One region of the Xanthocytophaga flava genome, then DNA from elsewhere that is predicted to be linked to it. Evidence: riboswitches for the same ligand, from Rfam matches in the RefSeq annotation. Region 1 holds a riboswitch; each other region holds the start of a gene.
What was found. Region 1 has a riboswitch for thiamine pyrophosphate ahead of QNI15_RS00905 (TonB-dependent receptor). Riboswitches for the same ligand answer to the same signal wherever they lie in the genome.

Region 1 (3,292 bases):
CCAGAATGTTGTAGCGCAGGGAGAATTATACCATTTGTTTATGGGTGGAGTACGGAAAGAGTTTGCTGGAAAGGGAATTATTGATGAACTTACTCTGGAAGCTGAAAAGCTTGCACAGTCAAAAAACTTTAAAGGTGCAATTGGAGAAGCAACAGGACCAATCTCTCAACATGTGTATGTGAATCGCTTTGGTTATCAACCACTTGATGTTGTTGAATACAAAGAGTTTTTGTTTGAAGACGCACCTGTATTTGCTGACATTCAGGACTGTGAGAAATGTCAGTTGATTATCAAATATTTCAATAACTAAGTTAAAAAGAATCCCACTGTTTATGTGTAGTGGGATTCTCTCTTTTATTTGCTTTTAAACCATTGATATGCTTGCTCAAAAGATGCTGCGAATTTTTCTACAGTATGTAGAGAAACAAATTTTTCTCCCAATGCTTTCTTATTCGTGATCTCTCCAAAGATGCTTTCAGGCAGGTTTAATGCGATCTTCTGTAAACCAGCTTTCTTAAGATCTTCACTCCAAATGTCGTTGACATACTGAGCTGTTTCAGGTAGACCACCTTTAAACTCGATCAGATCAGCTATCAGAAAAGGCGCTTTGTATTTAATGATCGCTTCTGTTATTTTTTGCATACCTTCTTTGGCTTTTGCATCGTTAACGAAACCTATCCATTTATACTCAACAGTTTGATGTGTTGGATTGTACACCACTTCTACGTGGGGAGCCTTGTAATAAGATATCTTTTCCATGATCTTTAAGAAGGAATTTTTATATGTAGTATAACTAATTTATAAATGATCAAACAAAAATAATGTCTTTATTGACTATTTAATAATCATAGAGGGCAGATAATGAACAATGTAATAGATTCTTTTTAAAGAAACGATATATAGATAGAGGTAAGAATAGAATAAAAAAAGACAACGAGATGTTAAAATTAGTAGTTGCTGTATTTGTGAAGAAGTGATAGAAAATAGTGCAAATTTTAGAGTTACAATTATTGCTATTTTTCATTTATGTATTTGAAAATCATTTTTATGTTTTTAAGTATAAATGTTTGTGCATTAGCATAATGAGGAGTGTTTACTACCCAGAGAATAAGGTTTGCAGAGTAATTCTATCCCATTTTTTGAAATCTGTGTGTTTTGTATGATTTTGATTATCAGTTTGTTGTATATGTATTATAGATAGTTTGGAATTAATCTGTACACTAACATCAACTAGGCTACAGGTAAGTTTTTTGTTAGATTAGTCAAACACATATATAAATTTTATATCTTTGCAGTGTTCTCTTTATCTTTTAGAGAACTTATTATACTAAGAGGATACAATTATAATGTAAGAAAATAATTGGTCTTAGGGGTGCCTTAACATTACGGGCTGAGATCATACCCTTGAACCTGATTCGGTTAGTACCGGCGAAGGAAAAGACAAAAGAAGGCTTGTCAGCCCCTGGCATACCTTATGTTTTATTCTGCAAAAAATCATTCATGAAGAAATTTACTCTTCTTTTCATGGCAATGATGTTATCATCTTTGTCGTGGGCACAATACACCATTTCTGGTAGAATAACCTCCGGAGGACAACCATTGTCAGGAGCTACAGTAAGTCTGCAAAATACTTTTAAAGGGTCTCTTTCAATGGCTGATGGCAGATATTATTTACGGAATCTCCCTTCTGGAAAGTATGTGGTAATCGTCAGTTTTATTGGATATGAAAAATTAAGCAGAGAAATCGACTTAACATCAGATCTGGCACTAGATATCGATTTGAAAAAGATGGAATATGTAGCAGACGAAATTGTAGTAGCTGCAACAAGAGCTTCGCAGAAATCAGGCACTACCTTTACCTCTGTCGACAAAGAGACGCTTGCCAAACAGAATCTTGGACAAGACCTTCCATTTCTATTAAACCAGACACCTTCTGTTGTTGTTAGTTCTGATGCAGGGGCAGGTGTAGGATATACAGGTATTCGCATTCGGGGAAGTGATCCTACACGTATTAATGTCACTGTCAATGGTATTCCTATGAATGATGCAGAATCACATGGAGTGTATTGGGTAAATATGCCCGATTTTGCGTCGTCTGTTGACAATATTCAGATTCAACGGGGTGTTGGTACATCCACAAATGGTGCTGCTTCTTTTGGGGCAACTGTTAATGTGCAGACTAATCAACTGAACCAGAAACCTTATGCCGAAATCAACAATGCCTATGGATCTTTTAATACCTGGAAACATACTGCCCGGGTAGGTACAGGCTTGATAAATGGAAAATGGGCTTTTGATGGACGCTTATCAAAAATTAGTTCTGATGGCTATGTAGACAGAGCGTCCAGCAATCTGAAATCGTTCTTTTTATCTGGCGGGTATTATGCAGGAAGCACTATGATTAAGTTTAATGTCTTTTCTGGTAAAGAAGTGACCTATCAGGCATGGAATGGTGTACCAGAATACCTTCTGAATACGGATCGTACATACAATGCTTATACATATGATAATCAGACCGATAATTACCAACAAGATCATTATCAGCTATTCCTGACACATGAGTTTAATCGTAAATGGAATGCTAACCTGGCACTACATTATACACATGGAGAAGGCTACTATGAAGAATATAAACCAGGTGAGAGTTTGAGTTCGTATAATCTTCCTTCTATTACTATTGGAGATTCTGTAATTACAGCAACGGATTTAATTCGGCGACGTTGGTTGGATAATGATTTTTATGGTTTGGTGTGGTCTGTAAGTTATAATTCATTAAAACGATTCTCGGCAACCTTAGGTGGGGGAGCTAATAATTATAAAGGCAAACATTATGGTGAAGTAATATGGGCAAGATTTGCCAGTACGAGTGAAATCAGACAACGATATTATAACGATGATGCCAGTAAAGGAGATATCAATTTTTATGCAAAGGGGAATTACGATTTCTCAGACAAGTTGAATGCCTTTCTGGATTTACAAAATCGGTATATCACTTACTCATTTCTTGGACTTGATCAAAATTTACGTAATATAGAACAATTTGCTTTTTATAGCTTCTTCAATCCCAAAATAGGTATTACCTATCATCCATCTGACGAAAACAGTGCTTATGCTTCCTATAGTATCGGACATCGGGAACCTACCCGGGATGATTTTGTCCAGTCTACGTCTAAAAGTCGACCAAAGCTTGAACGCTTACGGAATCTGGAGGTAGGATTTCGAAAACAAAATAAAAGATATCTTCTCTCTGTCAATTATTACCTGATGTATTATAAAAATCAGCTGGTACTTA
Region 2 (3,292 bases), on a different contig from region 1:
TACTTATTCCTCCACTGTTATAACTCCAGTCTGGCAGTAGTCCTCCCATACGATACTCGATATCAATGTACTTGCCGTACTCTAGTTTCAACTTTCGTAATTGCGGCTCAATACCCCAGCAGGTTGAACAGATTGGATCCGTATAGTAAAGTATCTTTACAGGCTTCTGATCTGCCACCACTTTTACAGATTCGGTCTCCTCATCTCCTGCTGGTATTTCACATACACCACTTGCAGGATCACATAAAAGTGGATTTTTGATTTCCTGGTTCATTGTATTTTTCTGTTTATCGTTGACACCCTTACTCAAAACACCTGTTTTTCAGAATGATTCAGATATGATGTATAACTCTTTGTGTAGGATTAATTTGTAACTCGACAGCAAAGTTGGTTACTATTCATCCATCAGTCAATTAGTCAGAAAAATATGACTATAGACAAGACTATGCAGTCTAACAATAAACAATGAACTGTATTTCCTAATTGGAATCAATTACAACTATAGGTGTAGATACTCTTCTGGGTTGAAATAGTATAATTACTACTATCTGTACGAACTACCTCTGCAGGATATCCTCGATCATTATAAGTATAAGAACATGTTGTTTTGAGTCTTAAGCCCCCATCATAGTTATAATATTTTGCTTCCAGTACATTATTGGTAGAATACACATCAAAAAAACCAAAAAGAAGCAGATATTGATAAAGAGGATTATTATTCGCTGGATTAAGCTTTGTATCAAAAACTGTTTGATAGGACAGATATTCTACTTTATTAGAACTATTATAATCATACGACTTAACCGCGTTTCCATTAGTATCATAAACATATCTCCGATAATAGGTAGGGTCAGATGTTATCTTACTAATTTGTCCCTTATCATTATATTCGTTAGATGAGTAAAGACTTGTTTCGTAATTTGAGTTTGAATTTATTTTACTATATAATTTCGATTCTATAATTCTGCCTTGCCCATCTACCTTCATATCCCAATAACTGGAAGGATCTGTTTCTGTAAGGCCATCTTTATAAAAATTTATTCGCTGTATATACCCTTTCGAATCATATACCAAGATGCTTTTCTCATAAAGTTTTCCGTTTTTATCAACAACTGAAGATCCTGATAATCTATCTCCATCATAGGTAAATTCAACATATTCCCCCGTTTCATTTGCCAGTTTGATCAATTTGCAGCCAAATTTCGGCTCTATTACAGCTGGGTCATCTTTTTTACAAGAAATACTAATAAAACAAATAACTGCAAAAAGCAGGATACAATAAGATTTCATAGAGTGTGGATTGATCGTATAAGATCACAAAAATAACAGTTTCCTCCCGATCTTATCTGATGTTTCATCGGAAAAATAATTTTTAGTAAAAAAGATACCTATCTAATTAAATCAAAGCTCAAAACTTTTTTCTAGGAAAGTTCAAACAAGTTTTTATACCTTTGTCCTAAGCTTTAGGGGTGCCTTAACTGGCTGAGATGATACCCTTGGAACCTGATCCGGTTAGTACCGGCGAAGGGAAAAGTACCGCAACACATTATAGTAGTGCTATATCCATAGCATTCTCCTCCTGTGTAGCCACTCCTGAAGTCAATAACCTATTTTCAGGAATGGACATCATACTTAACCAAGAATCAAAGACCTTTCCGGACAATTGCACTGTGCAGCAATTGATGGATATTGTTTTGCCTGATAAACAAAAAGGAGTTGCGGTTGCAATCAATCAGGCTGTCATACCCAGACCCAACTGGAGCACTCATACGCTACATCCCAACGACAACGTATTACTCATCAAAGCTACTCAAGGAGGATAATTCCATGACAACCGAACAACCATCCACACACACCATTTCCTGTGATCCGTTTCCGGGCTCACAAAAGATCTATGTCAAAGGTAATCTGCATGACATTGAGGTAGCCATGCGCGAAATCTCTCTAACAGATACCAAACTGTCATCCGGCAGCAAAGAAACGAATGCTCCAGTTACGGTATATGATACCAGTGGCCCCTATACAGACCCGGCTATTGCTATTGATGTACGCAAAGGATTGCCTCGCTTACGCCAAAGCTGGATTACGAAACGGGGAGATGTAGAGCAACTTCCTGAGATTACATCTGACTATGGCAAAAAACGACTGTATGACACCTCGCTGGATCATCTTCGGTTTGAGCATATTCAAAAACCATTACGTGCCAAGGCAGGAAGCAATGTCACTCAACTTCACTATGCCAAAAAAGGAATCATTACACCTGAAATGGAATACATAGCCATTCGGGAAAATCAGCGTATTGACTATTTGAAAGAAGTATTAAATGGACAATACGAAACCCTGACCCAACAACACGCAGGCCATTCTTTTGGAGCCAACACACCCAAAGGACTCATTACACCAGAGTTTGTACGACAGGAAGTAGCAGCAGGAAGAGCTGTAATTCCATCCAACATCAACCACCCGGAAAGTGAGCCAATGATCATCGGACGCAACTTTCTGGTGAAGATCAATGCCAACCTGGGCAACAGTGCAGTCTCATCCAGCATTGAAGAAGAAGTAGAAAAAGCTGTATGGGCCTGTCGCTGGGGAGCAGATACCATCATGGATTTGTCTACAGGCAAAAATATACATGAAACCCGTGAGTGGATTATACGCAATTCCCCTGTACCCATCGGAACAGTCCCTATCTATCAGGCGCTGGAAAAAGTAGGCGGTCGTCCGGAAGCACTGACATGGGACATATTTCGGGATACGATCATCGAACAGGCTGAACAGGGTGTGGATTATTTTACCATTCATGCAGGGGTGTTGTTACGTTATATTCCACTTACAGCCAAACGGGTCACAGGTATTGTTTCCAGAGGCGGTTCTATTATGGCCAAATGGTGTCTGGCGCATCACAAGGAGAACTTCCTGTATACTCACTTTGAGGAACTTTGTGAAATCATGAAACAGTATGATGTTTCTTTCTCTCTGGGTGATGGTTTGCGTCCGGGTTCTATTGCCGATGCCAATGATGCAGCTCAGTTTGCGGAACTGGAGACCTTAGGAGAACTCACCAAAATAGCTTGGAAACATGACGTACAGGTTATCATCGAAGGCCCCGGCCATGTGCCTATGCATCTGATCAAAGAGAATATGGACAAACAACTGAAAGAATGCCATGAGGCACCTTTCTACACATTAGGGCCATTAACAACAGACATTGCTCCTGGTTATGATCATATTACATCTGCTATTGGTGCAGCCATGATTGGTTGGTTTGGTACAGCTATGCTTTGTTATGTTA
Region 3 (3,292 bases), on a different contig from region 1:
TTTAGCAACCATAACAGGGTCCAGCACAATATTTCTAACTCGGTATCCCTGTAACGTTTCGGCAATCGCTTCAATAATATCGGCACGATGAATCATTCCTATTTTCACAGCATCTGTACCAATATCTGTCAAAACGGCTTCCAGTTGTGCAACAACAAAATCAGCAGATACAGAAGAGATAGCACTTACTGATTGGGTATTTTGAGCAGTTAATGCAGTGATAACAGACATCCCATAACACCCCAATGCAGCAAACGTTTTCAAATCAGCCTGAATGCCTGCACCTCCTCCACTGTCTGAACCAGCAATTGTCAATACACGTTTATAGCTTTTCATGCGTTTTCGATAAGTTGAATTAAAGTTCGTGTTGCATCATACGGAGACGCGGTTCCACAAATGGCAGAGACAACGGCAACTCCAGTTACTCCCGTTTGGATAACTTGTTGAATATTTGTCTGATTAATCCCCCCAATAGCGTATGTACTATGTTTGGTTTGTGTACACAAACTTCTTAACCCCTCAACACCAAGTTCAGAAGTTGTGTCCAGTTTTGTAGTTGTCGAAAAGATAGACGCAATCCCTACATAATCTACATCCAGAGCATTGGCAGTAGTTAGCTCAGGCAGATTGTTAACAGACAAACCAATAATTTTTGTATAACCCATTAGCTGTCTTGCCTGGGTATAAGACATATCCTCTTGTCCAATATGTACCCCATCTGCATCAACCGCCACAGCAACCTCTACTCGATCATTGATGATCAGTTTAGCATTATACATTCGGGTAATAGCCAACACCTTATGAGCCAAGGCAATAAAATCTTCTGTTGACAAATCTTTTTCCCGTAACTGAACCCAATTTACACCAGCCTTACACGCTTGCTCGACCACATATTCAACATTGTGTCCTGCCTGTTGACAAATAAGACTATCTGTCACTAAATATAATTTTGACATACTTTATTCTCCCCTGGCTATACTATAATAGTACCCAAATAGTAAGTTAACATAATAATTGATATAACCACAGGAATACACTTCCCTATTTATGAGGTAACTTGCAAACGATACAGAATATCGTCTCCTGTTAACTTATACAGCGTATCCAAGAAATTAACCTGAAGACTGCCAGGATATGGATTTTTCTCTGCTGCAATTTCCCCACTTATTCCCATAACAGCCATTGCATGAGCAGCAGCTTCAAAGTAATTTGGATTAATAGCGACAAATGCCCCAATCAATGCAGTAGCAGTGCATCCCATTCCAGTCACCTTAGACATAAGGGGATGTCCGTTTGCAATGGATACTATATTATCCTGATATATAATAAAATCGGTGGCCCCACTGATAACAACTGTAGAGTTATACTTCTTGCTTAAAAAATAAGCAGCATTCAGAGCAGCTTCAGACCCATAAATACTATCCACGCCCTTTGTTTGAGCATCCAGTCCGGCTAGAGCCATTATCTCTGAAGCGTTTCCACGAATGACAGAAGGTGGTGTATCTTGGATTAATTGAGTGCTGACTTGATTCCGATAAGACGTAGCCCCCACTCCTACCGGATCAAATACAATGGGCTTATTCAGTTTATGTGCCTGTTTCATTGCCAATTCCATTCCACCCACAAAATTGGCATCCAGTGTACCTATATTAACAACCAATGCCTGTGAAATGGAAACAAACTCTTCCACTTCTTCTGTTGCATGCACCATCGCTGGAGATGCACCTATTGCCAGTAAAGCATTGGCAGTAGTATTCATAACCACAAAGTTGGTAATATTATGTATTAAAGGTTGGGCAGACCGAATGGCCTGGATATCACGCCAGATTTGATGCGGATTGAGTTGCATGTTATTCCGTTTATTTGTCCAAAATAACAACTCAGGGGATGACAAAACCGCATCCAACTTTTTCCTACGACCGTATGAACGGTATCAGGTTGTGAGGGTTTGATCTCAGTCAGTAAAAATACTGACACCCCTAAAGTTGACAATGCCAAAAGTAAGTGAAACGAATGGAAATACAAATATTTCCTCAGATCATATCACAATTCAATAGAATGAGGAAGGGCTATTCGTAAAAATGTAGGTAGGATTGTCTGATAAGTAAATGCTATTTTATCCGGATCTGCCAGATAACGTATCATTTCATGATACTTATCAATTCCATAGTTGGCAATAATAATCTCTCTTTTATCTTTTGTATCCAGGTGACGCAACATACCAGCCGCATCAATCTCAGGGTGAAATTGCGTTCCAAAGAAAGCTTCATCGAAACGAATAGCCATTACAGCCCGCTCCAGATCAATAAGAGGTCTTAGCTTTTCATAACAGAGAATCTGCCCACCCCACTCTTTCAGTTTTATTTCATTAATCTGTGTTACTTGCCAGTCTCGGCTATCTACTACCCAAAATGGATCATCCAGATTTTCAAAGTATAATTCCTGAAGTCCATGAACAGTACGATGCACAGGAAAAATACCGAAGGCATGTGATTTACGCTGAGTGAGAACACCTAATTCAAAATATCGACAGAAAATCTGAAAGGAATGGCTTATCAGAAAAACGTATTTTTTATGTTCAGGAAATCTTCTGTTGTAATCACGAAGGTTATTCATCAATTCAAAAAACAAAAGCTCCCATTCTGTCCCTTCACTTTCAACAGGACTACCTGGACCACCTGTAGAAATATACAGATCATAACTCAGATCAGGTATTTCGTTTTTCTGTCTTACATCAAAAATAGTAAAAGAAACATCTACAGTAGTAGTTTGAGCAAAAGATAACATTAATTCTTTTATACACCGTATTCCTTCATTGGCTGATCCATCATACAAATCCAGAATAGCAATTCTCATATCTTTCATTATTTTTTACTTACTATAGAATATTATCAAGACAGAACTATTTGCAATTAAACACATAGCCAGAAAAAAAGCGTCTCAAAAACGACAAAAATATAACATAAGTACAACTATTCCATGTAAATAACGATTCTATTTGTATAACACTGTATCGAAAATCTTTACATCCTAACGAATCCTATTATTATCCATTACTTATCCATATATTATCCAAAAAATCAATCAAATCAACACTTAACATAATTATAACTATAACCACAGAAAAAGTTTTCACGTGAAAAGCCTTAAATAAACCAATAAACTAGTAATCAATAGCTTACAGCGAATACACGTTGTACCGACACAACATAAAACCCTAGCAGAGTTATTATAGAAATGTGCAGAGTTATTATAGAAATGTAGAGATGGCAGACAAAGTAACTAATGAAAT

Region 2: linked by a shared signal. The riboswitch ahead of thiS (sulfur carrier protein ThiS) and the one ahead of QNI15_RS00905 (TonB-dependent receptor) in region 1 are both predicted to bind thiamine pyrophosphate.
Region 3: linked by a shared signal. The riboswitch ahead of thiM (hydroxyethylthiazole kinase) and the one ahead of QNI15_RS00905 (TonB-dependent receptor) in region 1 are both predicted to bind thiamine pyrophosphate.

Annotation. Positions count from the first base shown of each region.
Region 1 is NZ_JASJOR010000001.1:205,432-208,723, reverse strand. It holds gene QNI15_RS00915 (hypothetical protein) at 1-310, shown strand, start outside; gene QNI15_RS00910 (hypothetical protein) at 355-759, opposite strand; TPP riboswitch at 1,359-1,454, shown strand; gene QNI15_RS00905 (TonB-dependent receptor) at 1,501-3,292, shown strand, end outside.
Region 2 is NZ_JASJOR010000044.1:15,787-19,078, reverse strand. It holds gene QNI15_RS35715 (ClpXP adapter SpxH family protein) at 1-274, opposite strand, end outside; gene QNI15_RS35710 (hypothetical protein) at 490-1,290, opposite strand; TPP riboswitch at 1,456-1,547, shown strand; gene thiS (sulfur carrier protein ThiS) at 1,620-1,823, shown strand; gene thiC (phosphomethylpyrimidine synthase ThiC) at 1,828-3,292, shown strand, end outside.
Region 3 is NZ_JASJOR010000038.1:31,930-35,221, forward strand. It holds gene thiD (bifunctional hydroxymethylpyrimidine kinase/phosphomethylpyrimidine kinase) at 1-336, opposite strand, end outside; gene thiE (thiamine phosphate synthase) at 333-956, opposite strand; gene thiM (hydroxyethylthiazole kinase) at 1,046-1,849, opposite strand; TPP riboswitch at 1,894-1,991, opposite strand; gene QNI15_RS34055 (glutamine amidotransferase-related protein) at 2,044-2,856, opposite strand.